Regions from separate parts of the Paenibacillus sp. JZ16 genome, predicted to be linked through region 1. Evidence: riboswitches for the same ligand, from Rfam matches in the RefSeq annotation. Region 1 holds a riboswitch; each other region holds the start of a gene.
The links. Region 1 has a riboswitch for cyclic di-AMP ahead of BJP58_RS20340 (C40 family peptidase). Riboswitches for the same ligand answer to the same signal wherever they lie in the genome.
Positions count from the first base shown of each region.

Region 2: linked by a shared signal. The riboswitch ahead of BJP58_RS05105 (universal stress protein) and the one ahead of BJP58_RS20340 (C40 family peptidase) in region 1 are both predicted to bind cyclic di-AMP.
Region 3: linked by a shared signal. The riboswitch ahead of BJP58_RS22225 (hypothetical protein) and the one ahead of BJP58_RS20340 (C40 family peptidase) in region 1 are both predicted to bind cyclic di-AMP.
Region 4: linked by a shared signal. The riboswitch ahead of BJP58_RS14965 (TrkH family potassium uptake protein) and the one ahead of BJP58_RS20340 (C40 family peptidase) in region 1 are both predicted to bind cyclic di-AMP.

Region 1 covers NZ_CP017659.1:4,469,437-4,472,565, forward strand. Annotated here, with positions in the region: gene BJP58_RS20330 (GNAT family N-acetyltransferase) at 1-272, opposite strand, end outside; gene BJP58_RS20335 (C40 family peptidase) at 412-885, opposite strand; gene BJP58_RS20340 (C40 family peptidase) at 1,321-1,794, opposite strand; cyclic di-AMP (ydaO/yuaA leader) riboswitch at 1,798-1,937, opposite strand; gene BJP58_RS20345 (hypothetical protein) at 2,286-3,113, opposite strand; gene BJP58_RS20350 (M1 family metallopeptidase) at 3,124-3,129, opposite strand, start outside.
Region 2 covers NZ_CP017659.1:1,159,781-1,162,909, forward strand. Annotated here, with positions in the region: gene BJP58_RS05100 (TrkH family potassium uptake protein) at 1-1,130, opposite strand, end outside; cyclic di-AMP (ydaO/yuaA leader) riboswitch at 1,306-1,453, shown strand; gene BJP58_RS05105 (universal stress protein) at 1,531-2,247, shown strand; gene BJP58_RS05110 (TrkH family potassium uptake protein) at 2,326-3,129, shown strand, end outside.
Region 3 covers NZ_CP017659.1:4,928,154-4,931,282, forward strand. Annotated here, with positions in the region: gene BJP58_RS22215 (proline dehydrogenase family protein) at 1-284, shown strand, start outside; gene BJP58_RS22220 (hypothetical protein) at 345-746, opposite strand; cyclic di-AMP (ydaO/yuaA leader) riboswitch at 1,492-1,660, shown strand; gene BJP58_RS22225 (hypothetical protein) at 1,795-2,205, shown strand; gene BJP58_RS34275 (potassium-transporting ATPase subunit F) at 2,360-2,434, shown strand; gene kdpA (potassium-transporting ATPase subunit KdpA) at 2,465-3,129, shown strand, end outside.
Region 4 covers NZ_CP017659.1:3,293,191-3,296,319, forward strand. Annotated here, with positions in the region: gene BJP58_RS14965 (TrkH family potassium uptake protein) at 1-1,083, opposite strand, end outside; cyclic di-AMP (ydaO/yuaA leader) riboswitch at 1,148-1,292, opposite strand; gene BJP58_RS14970 (CPBP family intramembrane glutamic endopeptidase) at 1,584-3,129, shown strand, end outside.

The sequences.
Region 1 (3,129 bases):
CAATCAGGCCGCATGCCAAGTCCGATTCGTGTCACATCATGCATCGGAAACAGCTGGGCAAATCCCCAGAGGGCCTCCCGCTCATCCAGAACCGAGATGTACTGTCTTCGGCGAATGTCCGGATCGCCAAACTCCACCTCAAGCCCTTTCATCTGCTCCCAGGGAAGAAAGCCATAGATATTATAGGGGGGAGGGTAGGCCCAGGCGCATATCTCTTCGGCGTGCTCTTCACGCATGACTACGGTGTGAAATGTAATCGGTGTGGCATCCATTTGCGAAGTCCTCCTATCGTCTGCATAAATAATAACCATATTACGAGCATCCAGGTTGCATCAAAAAAGCCCGCCAAAGAGAGGTAAGGGCTCCTTTAACGGGCAAGCATTATGTATAGGGAAGATTAGCCTCTATATCTTAGGATGATTCACCGACCGACTCTTCATACTTATCATCGCTCATGATACGCTTTGCACCCACGTACCGCTGATCGTAGTAATCCTCTGCCAGGCGGTTGATAACCACGCCGCGGTTAGAGGAAGCATGGGCGAATTTGCCATCGCCGACATAAATGCCGACGTGGGAGATGCCCTGCCCCGATGTGTTGAAGAACACCAAATCGCCAGCGCGCAGCTCCTTACGGGACACGCTTGTCCCCATGTCGAATTGAGAGCCGGATTGATGCGGGAGCTTCAGACCGAGTTTAGCATAAACATACATGGTGAAGCCGGAACAGTCAAAACCGCTCGTGGTTGTACCACCGTAGCTGTATCTTGTACCCAGAACCTTATCGATTTCCTGATCCAGCGCATGATCAGCAAAGACGCTGCCAACGCCCAAAGTGAACAACAGCGTGATATTTAGGGCTGCTGTCGATAATGTTTTCTTCAGCATGGAAAGCTCCTTTTCGATGCCGCGAGGCATAGCCATCTATATATTAAAGCACTTACATTAATGACAAAGTTGTTACTGCGTCCATTCTATCAGACAGCAAGCGAGATTGGCAATTATTTCTTGGTGAATTTCGCTATTTTTCAATAGCATTAGCTGTCGAAGCACCAAGGAAAATCAATATTTTTCCAAAATGGGTGTTTAATGAAGGGAGAGAAGGGTATATAAAGGATAGATGATGTGAAGACATGGCGGAGTGAAGTGAACTTGTATAATAAATTTTATTTTTTTTCGAAAAGCGGGAACTTTTTTGCTGTCCTGAACGTTATAAAGGTATACACACAATCAACAAAAGAAAAAAGCCGCTGGATGAGATCGGCACAATCTCATAAACCCAGGGCTTTCTTGTAAGAGTAAATCAATTAAGTTCCAACATTAATTGTAGTTCACAGCTACGGATTTGTACGTATTCTGACTCATAATTCTCTTAGCGCCTACATATCGGTTAGCGTAATAGCTCTGGCTCAGCGGACTGATAATGACACCGCGCGAAGATGAAGAATGAGCGAATTTGCCGCTCCCGACATAAATACCCACATGAGATACACCTCTACCGGATGTGTTGAAGAACACGAGATCGCCAGCTTTCAGGTTGCTCTTGGATACGGCCGTACCTACTTTGTATTGAGCTGCAGACGTACGGGGCAGGCTAAGACCAAGCTTTTTGTAAACATAGCTGGTGAATCCGGAGCAGTCAAATCCATTCGTTGTAGTTCCACCTGTTTTGTAAGAAACACCAATGGCTGGTTTGATTGCAGTATTTAATTTGGAATCGGCGAAAGCGCTTCCGGTCCCTAATGTGAGTGCGAGTGCGAGGCCTAGAGAAACAGCCGTTAACTTCTTTTTCAAAACAAAAGCCCCTTCCATTGCCTGCGAGGTTAGCTTAAGGGTTCGGTTGAAGGTCCCCTATGATCCCTCTCTTGCGAGATCAATTCACCCAAAACGGATCCCCCGCTTCCCATATCGTTATGGGAATTCGGCTCCTTAAAATGTTGATGAACCCATTCATTGACGTTTGACGTTCCAACATAGTTAGCGAATTACAACGTTCCTACATAAAAGTTACAGTAAAGATGACAAAGTTGTTACTAACATATTCGTTATTTTAGCAGAGTATTAACAATTTGGCAAACGAGGAAACATTATTTTTAAACAAAAAAACCTGTCCCCATCTTGAGGGAACAGGTTTTTTTGTAATTTGGCGTTCAGAAATTTGTAATATAGAGGATAAATGAACTCTTATTCTCTGTAAAATCTAGCGCGGGATAGAAACGTGTCGCTTCTGATTACAGCTTATTCACGAGCGTGTTTCATTATTTTAGGGTGACGAATTGTAACCATTAAGGATGCTGTGAGGAGGAATCTCTCCACAAATGATATTGAGCGGACATTTCCCAAATTTGGAAAAGTCCATTCAGGAAATAAGAGGCCTGCTGAATAATTAAGCCGATCAACCCGGCCCAGAAGAGCGAGGCCGAGCTCAGGAGCAGCAGAATGACACAGGCGGATCCGCCGATGGTGATGGATAACAGCATTGCTGTGCCCAAGCGGCGGAAGAGCGCATGGATAGAGCTGATCATGCTGGAATCGCCGGTACGGCCAAATTGCATATAGAGCAATAACAGGCGGATCAGATAGGCGTACAAGAACCAGCCAGCTGCATAGGGCAGTGCATGAAGCAGCAGTACAGGCTCCTGAATTCCATTCAGCAGAATCGGGAGGATTTTGGGCAGAATCCAGTAACCGGGTGCGAAGGTGAGAATAAGCTCAACCAGATAGAATAGCGTTACGGGTTTCCACAGTTTCCGCATGCCAGTGAAGAAGAATAAACCGCGCTCGCCCTTGGCTTCCTGGTGAAGGTTGTAGAAGATGCCGGCCCGAATGAGCGGGGTGAGGATCATCCGGATCAGGAGCAAACCGGCCAAAAGCCATCCGTAAGTGTGTACTGTGCTGCTCAAGGACAGGCTCATCTCGCCCTCGTAGAAGAATAAAAGACGGCTGAGCTCGTTAGGGGCGGAATCCGGATATCGCATCAGAAGGGGGACGACTGCCGATTTTACGAGTCGGTACAGGCAATATCCCCACAGCAAACGGTATAAGAAGAGCAGAATCGAGACGTATAGCTGGTCTTTAACACTGATCCACCCTTGGCCTGCGTAACTTTTCATGTGCTCCCCCTCACCA
Region 2 (3,129 bases), 3.3 Mb from region 1:
CTTATGGTTAACAAGAATGTAGCGACAATCACAACGCTCACTGAGATCACCATGACGGCTATGGATCGGAGGATAATCGATTGGGGGATGCGTCGATTTAACAACTGCACGTCCTGCTTCCCCTTAATAATACTAATCAATGTGAATAACAGTACGGCAAATGTATTGGTTTTGATCCCGCCTCCTGTGGATCCGGAGGAAGCACCGATAAACATAAGGAAAATCATGAAAAACTGAGAAGTCGTCATCATCGCGGCTATGTCGATGGTATTAAACCCGGCCGTACGAGTCACCACGCCTTGAAAATAAGCCGCCCATACTCGCTCTCCCCAGCTCAAAGAGCCGAACGTACGGGAGTTGAACAACTCAATAATGAAAATTACGATAAACCCGGCTAAACATAGACATGCTGAAGTCGACAAAACGATTCTTGAATGAAGGGACAGCTTATTCCACCTTCTATGCTTCCATAAGTCCAGAACAACAGTAAATCCAAGCCCACCAATGATAAAAAGCAGGGTGATGACGATGTTGACCAGCGGGTCTCCCACATACCGGCTCAAACTGTCTGACCAAAGACTGAAGCCAGCGTTATTAAATGATGAGATGGAGTGGAACACCCCATAATAAATAGCTTGCCCCAAGCCCAGTTCCTCCTCCCAACGAACAATTAACAAGGCTGCTCCGACGAACTCGATAATGAGCGCAATCAGAAAAATACCTAGCGATAGCCTCACTACGCCTTGCGTTGATAATGCGTTAGTGGATTCTTGGAGGAGCAGTCGATTTTTCAGTCCAATTTTCTTTCCAAGCACAACGGCGATCAAAACTCCGAAGGTCATGAAACCAAGACCGCCGACTTGAATCAGGCACATGATCATGATTTGACCAAAAAGGGAAAAGTCGGTTCCTGTATCCACTACGGCCAATCCGGTTACGCACACTGCAGATGTTGAGGTGAACAAAGCGTTTAACCAACCTACACCTTCACCTGATGACGATGATATGGGCAAGGCTAACAAGATCGCGCCGATTACAATCGGTGCGGCGAAACCAAGAAGGATCAGTCGTGAAGATGATAGGTTAAACTGTTTTAATGATTTTAGCGGCTCCGATTTGCCTTTAGCCATCCTATTTTCCCCTTTCAGATACGACAGACCATGAAACCCCGTAGACTTCTTTGCGTAGTATATACCATAGTAAAGCATAATTTTTGCTGCAATCCAATGATATGATGTTGTTGACTGATCGCTAACTGTTTACTTTCAGCATGTTTTAGCATAATATTTATTACGATAAATTTCATACGCATGAATGCTTAATCCTCTATGAGGAACGGGGGAACCAACAAAGCGACTAAGCTTTAGGGGTGAATTCTTTCTGGATAAGAAGGAACGGGAACTCTCAATCCCGAATCCGACAGCTAACCTCGTCAGCGTCTTGGGAAAGAACACTCTTACTACTTTGACTTGTCCATGATCCGTACAGCCAAGGCCTAGAAGCAGATTTTTCTCTGCCTCCAGGCCTTTTTTGTTAAAGCTGTTGTGTTTAGAAAAGAAAGGAATGATTATTCTGCTTAACAATGAAAAGATACTGGTATGCGTGTATTACGGTCCAAACGGAGAACGTCTCATCCGTCGAGGCGGCGAATTAGCCAGACTTCTTCAGTGTCCCCTGTTTGTGTTGAGCGTTATACCCTTGCGTGAAGATGAGCTGGATCAGGCACAAGAAAGGTATATGGCTGAGTGGCAAATGAAATGCGACGAGTATGGGGCAACCTTCATTGTCAAAACGAATGAAGATCGCAAAGCTTCGGAAATCATAGCGGAAACCGCCAAGAATCATCAAATTACCCAGCTAATCATCGGACAATCCGGTCAAACGCGGTGGCAAGAAATTACGCGTGGTTCGTTTGTCAACGAACTCCTTAACCAGATCGGCGAAACGGATTTGCACATTGTAGCGGTTCAAAGGATGGATGATCAAATGGCTGACACCCATGAACGGGGAATTCGAGTCACTGTGTTCAGGGAGGGTTCTCATTATCTGCTTGGCGGTAAGGAATCCGGGGGCGATCCAATAGCCGAAGGTCTATTTTTCAAAGAGTTAAATACCGATTTTGACACCGGCTTGCTGAAAATAAAAACAGACCACGAGATCCAATATTTGAAAATAAGTCACGGAAAAGTGGTAGAGTCGTCTTTTTTCCAAAACAGAAAATTCTTTGATAAACCCGGCGATCAATAAAGAATGGGGGTGGAACTTGTGAGAAGAACATTTATGAATTCAAAAGATCGAAATACACAACATTCCGCTCCTGACACAATGGAGTTGTTTATCAACAAGCTTAAAAAAAATATGAGTCCCCCTCAACTCGTCATGCTTGTCTTTTTCACTTTAATAATAATCGGGACCACATTGCTCGCGCTGCCCTACTCTTCCTCCACCGGGAGGTCAATTGGTCTGCTGGATGCTTTATTTACAGCCACCTCAGCAATATGCGTAAACGGGCTCGTTGTCTTGGATACCGGTAGTGTTTTTTCAACTTTTGGACAAGTCATTATCATGATCTTGATTCAAATTGGCGGGCTCGGCTTTATGACCTTTGGCGTTATGGTTGCCATTGTTCTGGGGAAAAGGATTGGCTTGAAGCAACGAATGATTATTCAGCAAACCACGCATTCGACCTCGGCACAAGGTTTGGTTAAATTATCCATGTATATGGTACTCATTGCATTCGCGTTTGAAGCCTTGGCTACGATTGTCCTTACGCTCCGTTGGCAACAGGACGTCGGGTGGGGACAGGCAGCCTACTACGCACTTTTCCATTCCGTTTCGGCATTCAACAATGCCGGATTTGCCCTGTGGTCTGACAGCCTTTCTCCCTTTGTCGGCGATCCGATCGTCAATATTACGATTGTCCTGCTATTTATCATTGGAGGCCTCGGCTATATCGTCATTGTGGATGTATTCCAAAAACGTTCATGGAAGAAGCTTTCGCTTCACTCCAAGGTTGTCCTAGTCGGAACAGGAACGCTGTCCCTGCTCGGTTTTCTATTTATATACTTTTTAGAGAGCTGGAATCCGTCAACCTTTGGCCAATTGAGCGAAAGCGAACAAGTGCTGGCT
Region 3 (3,129 bases), 460 kb from region 1:
AAATGCATTTTGATCAGGGAGCCTACGTCGCGATTGCTTCGCACGACGACAACATCATCGACTGGGTGAAGGTGTTTGCCGAGCAGAGCCGCATAGACAAACAGGACTATGAATTTCAGATGCTGTACGGACTGAGGATGAACGATCAGGCTGCCCTGGCACAGGACGGCTACCGTATCAGGTGTTATATGCCCTACGGAACGATGTGGTACCCGTATTTCACCCGGCGGCTGGCAGAGAAGCCGGCCAACCTGATGATGGTGCTCAAGAATATGTTCAAGTGAGCGGGGGGAAAACAACCAATTGCAATGGAGAGAGAACGGTAGCTCTTTCTAGCAGCTGTCCTAGAAGGAATAATATGCCTCCGAGCAGTCCATCAGGAAGGAACGCTCCAGCGGCAGGCTGCCTAACCGCATACGGGTGATGTGCTGTTGCAGATTGGCCTCCAGATCGGCGAGGGCCGATACGGCGAGCTGCATTCGTGCGGATCCCCACTGCTGCTGCTTCTGGGCATAGCGAATGGCCTCGGTCACGGGCATACCTCTCAGCCTCGTAAAGACGGATGCCCAGCGGATCAGATCCGCGAATTCTCTTGTGCTTGGCAGGGCATATTCGGCATACCCGGCCGCCTTTGCAGCTGATTTTGAACAACCCGCAGTTCCAATCTCGGTCGCTCCAGGGGATAAAGCGTTCAGCCGAGCCCCGGTCGAAACGAAATATCTCCATGCAGCGGATGAGCTCTGCATTTAATGCAGGCGATGCGGTTTTGATGACGGGGGCCAGTGCGGCCTCGATGAGTTTCGTCATGATCTGCGCTCCTTTTTAGGAATGTTATATGCACGGCAAAAAGGCCTGGTGAGCAGAGTAACCCCCGCTCTCCAGGCCTATTTATCGTTAGTGGCCCTGCTACAGTGGCCGCTTCGCTTAAGGCTCGGGAGCTCAGCGTAAACGAGTGTTTCGAATGATGGATGAATCATACGCCGGAGGAATCTAAAAGTAAATGGCCATATTGGACGGATACATTCCGAAAATCGATGAAAACCGTAAAAGAAAACGCGTACATTCGGTTGTGTCATCTATTATCATGGCAAAATCTCGGTATCTCGATAGATTGCGATAAATACAAGAAAACAAGAGAAATACATAGTATAGATCAGGATTCGAGAGATAACGGAGCGAAACCGGATAGATCCTGTTCGACATAACGCCCCACGTGTTTCTGCTCACATTTACTTCCTGTAAGGCCGGACGTATGATACGAACTATGAATTGACGGACATCGGCAGCAGGCATACGGGCAGCCGTTCCATGAAGACCTAAAGGCTGTGTGAGAGCTGCCGGGCTCTTTATGGATCGAATCTCGGGCGAGGGCACCATGGGCCTTCGCTGGAAATGCAGGATGATGCGACTCTCACCGCTCGAACCTGATGCTGTGCGGTTTTGCCGGGCCTGAATGTTAGTCAATCGCTAATAGAATAACATGCTACTCGTTTTTAATTTTCGCTGAGTCCTTGAATGGAAAAGGAACGGGGGAACCAGTCGGGAGATGAACTTGATCTCTCAGGGGTGAATCCCATGGACAAGATAACGGTCTATGGGTAGGGCGACTCTCACGCCCGAATCCGTCAGCTAACCTCGTAAGCGTATCGAGAGAGGCAACGATTGTCGTGGACTTGGGCCACGGTGTATTTCACCGTGTTCTGATGAAGAAGCCTGCGGGAAGAGTTCTTCTCTTTCCCCAGGCTTCTTTGTTGTTGTCTTCTCTTTCTGAACTTTTTAGGAGGAGAAATAAAGATGGAGAAACCGCAGGAGTTTATCCTGGTATCCGCGCCGAACAAGGCCGGGGAAGAATTTATCCGCCAGTTGATCTATATGGACATTTCGTTTGCGGCCATAGCCAACAACCGGGTTGAGCAGGAGAGGCTGCGGGAACTAGGCTGCACCAACATGATTGTTATCGATACAAGGGATGAACAAACCTGGATCATTCCCGAGTTTCCCGTCAGCAAGGTGTATTTGTTCGAGAGCAGCTTGAACCTGTGCTGCCGCTATTTACGGATCTGCCGGACATGGACGACGGAGTCGATTTATGTGATTACCCATTCCAGCAATCCGCGATTGATATATAAGGGACTGGGGGCCGATGTGGTGCTTCATACGAACCATCATCAGGTATCCTTCCTGATTTCATCCATTGTCAGCTAAGCGTCTTGGCTGATGTGACCATGAGGTTTTAGGAGGTTATATTCATGCAGGATTTATATATGGTGCTTATCTTGGGAGGAACCTACGGACTGCTCATGCTGTTTATGTCCTGGTGCGGACGCGTGGTTTCGGAACCGGAGGTGGATTAGTTGTGATGATCATTTTAATATGCACGCTCTTTATTTTTCTATATTTGATTTACGCGCTGATTCATCCTGAAAAATTCTAGGGAAACAGCTGAAGGAGGAAGACATTCGTCATGGGCATTTTACAAATTGCCATCGTTATACTCGTTCTGGTGCTGCTGGTAAAGCCGCTCGGAACTTATCTATATCAGGTGTTTCGCAATGAGGGGAATGGAACGGATAAATGGTTCTCCTGGTTGGAGAAACCGATCTTCGCACTGATTGGGTTGAAAGAACGCAAGGGAATGACATGGAAAGGGTATGCCGTCAGCTTTGTGATAACGAATATCGTGCTCGTGTCGGCGGGGTATTTGATTCTGCGGATACAGAGAGTATTGCCCTTCAACCCGAACGGTATCGACAATATGGAATCGACCTTGTCGTTCAATACGATCATCAGCTTTATGACGAATACGAATCTCCAGCATTACAGCGGGGAGTCGGGATTATCCTATATGGCCCAGATGGCCGTCATTACGATGATGATGTTCGCGTCCGCGGCGACCGGGCTATGCGTGGCGATTGCGTTTATCCGGGCGGTGACCAGCAAGGGTACAACCGTCGGCAACTTTTTTGAAGATTTCGTCAAAGCCCACACCCGGGTGTTTATCCCGGCCGCATTTATCATTGCGATGGTACTGGTTGCGCTGCAGGTGCCGCAGACTTTGCAGCCTACGCTCAGCGTCACGACGCTTCAAGGAAGCGAGCAGCAAATAGCGGTGGGACCGGTGGCTGCGCT
Region 4 (3,129 bases), 1.2 Mb from region 1:
GAGCAGCAGTGCCAGTAATGCAATGGTCAGTGCCTTCAGCACCCGCTCCTGGGCCAGGCGATAACGGAACATGACGATGTCTTCACGCCCGCGCATCATGGCGATGACCGCCCCCACCATAATGGTGAAGGTTGTTGTTTTGATACCACCCCCGGTTGACCCTGGGGATGCTCCGATAAACATCAGAATAACGATAAAAAATTGCGTGGCCTGTCTAAGCCCCGTAATATCTATAGTATTCGCGCCAGCTGTACGCGGCGTTACGGATTGGAATAATGCGCCGAAGAATTTTCCGCCCCAATTCAGGGAGCCGAGCGTCCTCGGATTGGTGAATTCAAAAATAAGAATGACGATAAATCCAACCAGCAGCAAGGTAGCCGTCATGGTGAGCACTACTTTGGAGTGCAAGGAAAGTCTCCGCTGTTTCCGGAAATCAATCAGATCGGATAATACGATAAAACCGATGCCGCCCGAGACGATCAAAAACATCACGACAACGTTGACTACAGGATCATAGACATACCCGGTCAAACTCCGAAAATCGCCAAACAAATCGAAACCGGCGTTGTTAAACATCGTGACCGCATGAAAAACGCCATAATAAATCGCTCGGCCGATCGGCATGTCAAACGCCCAGCGGATCGATAGAATCAAGGCACCGCAGGCCTCGATGATCAGGGAGTACAGGAGTACTCTGCGAATCAGCCTTACGATTCCTTCCATCGAGGACTGATTCATCGCTTCCTGCAGAATGAGGCGATCCTTGAGCGATATGCGCCTTTTGAGAGCCAAGGCAAACAAAGTGGCCATCGTCATGAAACCGAGCCCGCCGATCTGAATCAGCAGCATGATCACGATCTGTCCGAAGGAGCTGAATGTCGTTCCTGTATCCACCACAACCAGCCCCGTTACGCAAGTTGCCGATGTCGAAGTGAACAAGGCATCGATAAATTCCAGCGGTTCACCTGTACTTGTGGATATCGGCAGCATTAACAGCGCCGTCCCGATGAAAATAATAGCCGCGAAACCAAGCACGAGAATCTGCGGCGGAGACAACCTGAGCCAGTTCAATTTAGAGTTCAATCGGTCACCTTCTTAAAAAAATCAAGAAAAAAAGACACTGGAAAACGCAGTGCCCTTTACGGTCTGGTTCCTGTGCTGCAGCCTACGAGGTTAGCTGACGGATTCGGGCATTTTCACAGGTCGCCCTATTCATTATTCTGGGAATAATGAAATTCACCCCAATTACATGGTTCCCCCATTTTCAGTACGAAATTCGGCTGGAATATTCGGTTCCTTGAAGCATGATGTGATTATAACGCAATCCGGTACGTAACCCAATGCCGTTTTTCACCCAAAAAATCTTTAAAAGAGCGCGAATTGGGCATATTCAAGAATACAAGCATAGGGTTCTCTAACGTTTTCGAAACCTTTCATTCATTTTCATCGATTTGTTTCATTATTCCGGATATTGGGATAAGCTGCTTATGACTTTCATAACTATGTTATATTGACTCTATGCGTTCTTAATCAGGCATATCGAATACCCGTGGGAGTATCAACTTTCTTAGAGGAGGAATTTCATGAATCGTGCAAGAGAGCCCTTGAAGCTGAAGCCCAATCTGAAACAGCTCATCGCGCCTGCCGCAGTCGGCCTGATTCTGTTCCTATTATTTCAGGTGTTTCCGTCGACGAATTCGGATTCTACCGAGATGGCATCTCCGAATATCATATCCAAGGAGCAGGCTCGGCAAGCGGCTTCAAGCTTTGCTCAAGAGTTTTTGCAGTTTACGGCTGCAAAAACGGATGACACGCTGGTTACATATCAATCCAAATCGGAACTTTACGGATATCTGGCGAAGGAAAAGAGACTTTCGGAATACAACAAAACCTATGAAGCCAAATATCCCTATGACGTATACCGCGTTCGCTTCAGCAAGCCGGGTGGTGGCGATGCCCTCAATGTGGACGTGCACATGCAAAATTCAGGCATCGTCGGCTTCTCGTACGATTACGCCCGCTCCAGCTATGACCGGATTGAGCTGAACAAAGGCGATGTACAAAGACAGATGCTGCTTGTGGTCGAGGACGGCATGTCATTAGCCGAGAAGCAAGCTCTTGCGGAGCCTTGGCTCCAGCGAGCGGGTTATGACCTGTCGCACCTGGAGCTGGTCACGCGGGAAGGGGAACCCCAGCTCCGGTATGTGGACCCGGATTCCAAGATCGGCGACTCCAGATTGGAGCACCGTTTCACATTCGAGCAGGGGAAATTACGCTCTTATGAGCCATCTTTTTCGGTTCCGGCCGCCCATTCCGCCTATGTCAACAAGCAGACCCAAGATGCCACGCTGCTGACCCTTGCAGGGTATGGCCTGTTCACCCTCATCCTTGGCATTCTTGCGATTGTGTACAGCGTGAAGACCAGAGCCTACACGTCGTTTAAGCGCGGCCTGTTCCTATCGGCGCTGCTGTTTGTCATTCAGATGCTGAATACGTACAATCTGATTCCCGTTTTCAAATCCGAGGGGATGTCGCAAACCGGCATACTCGGGATGATGATCTTCTATGCGGTCTATTCGCTTATCTTCTCCGCACTGCTCTATTTCTCCCTTGTCGGGGGCAGCGGGCTATGGCTCAAAGAAGACGGGCTTAATCCATGGCCGCGCGCCAAAGAACCTGGATACGGTCATTATGTGATGGATAGCATGAAGCTGGGGTATATGTGGGCTTTCATCCTGCTTGGGGTCCAATCCATTATCTTTGTCGTTCTGGGCCTGACCTTGAATACATGGTCCACCACGGATGCCACACAATCGCCTTACAACATGCTCTATCCTTGGCTCTTCCCGCTGATGGCCTGGCTGGCCGGGATATCCGAGGAGGCCGTCTATCGACTGTTCGGGATCAAAATGCTGAAAAAGATCGTCCGCAATACGTTCGTAGCCAGTTTGATCACTTCGATCATTTGGGCGCTCGGGCATACACTCTATCCGATATACCCTGTAATTTCCCGGCCCATTGAACTGGTGATCATCGGCTTGCTGTTCAGCTACATCTTTTTGAAATACGGGTATTTGGCGGCTATGTTCTCCCACGTCATCTTTAATAGCATCTTGATGGGCATTAGCC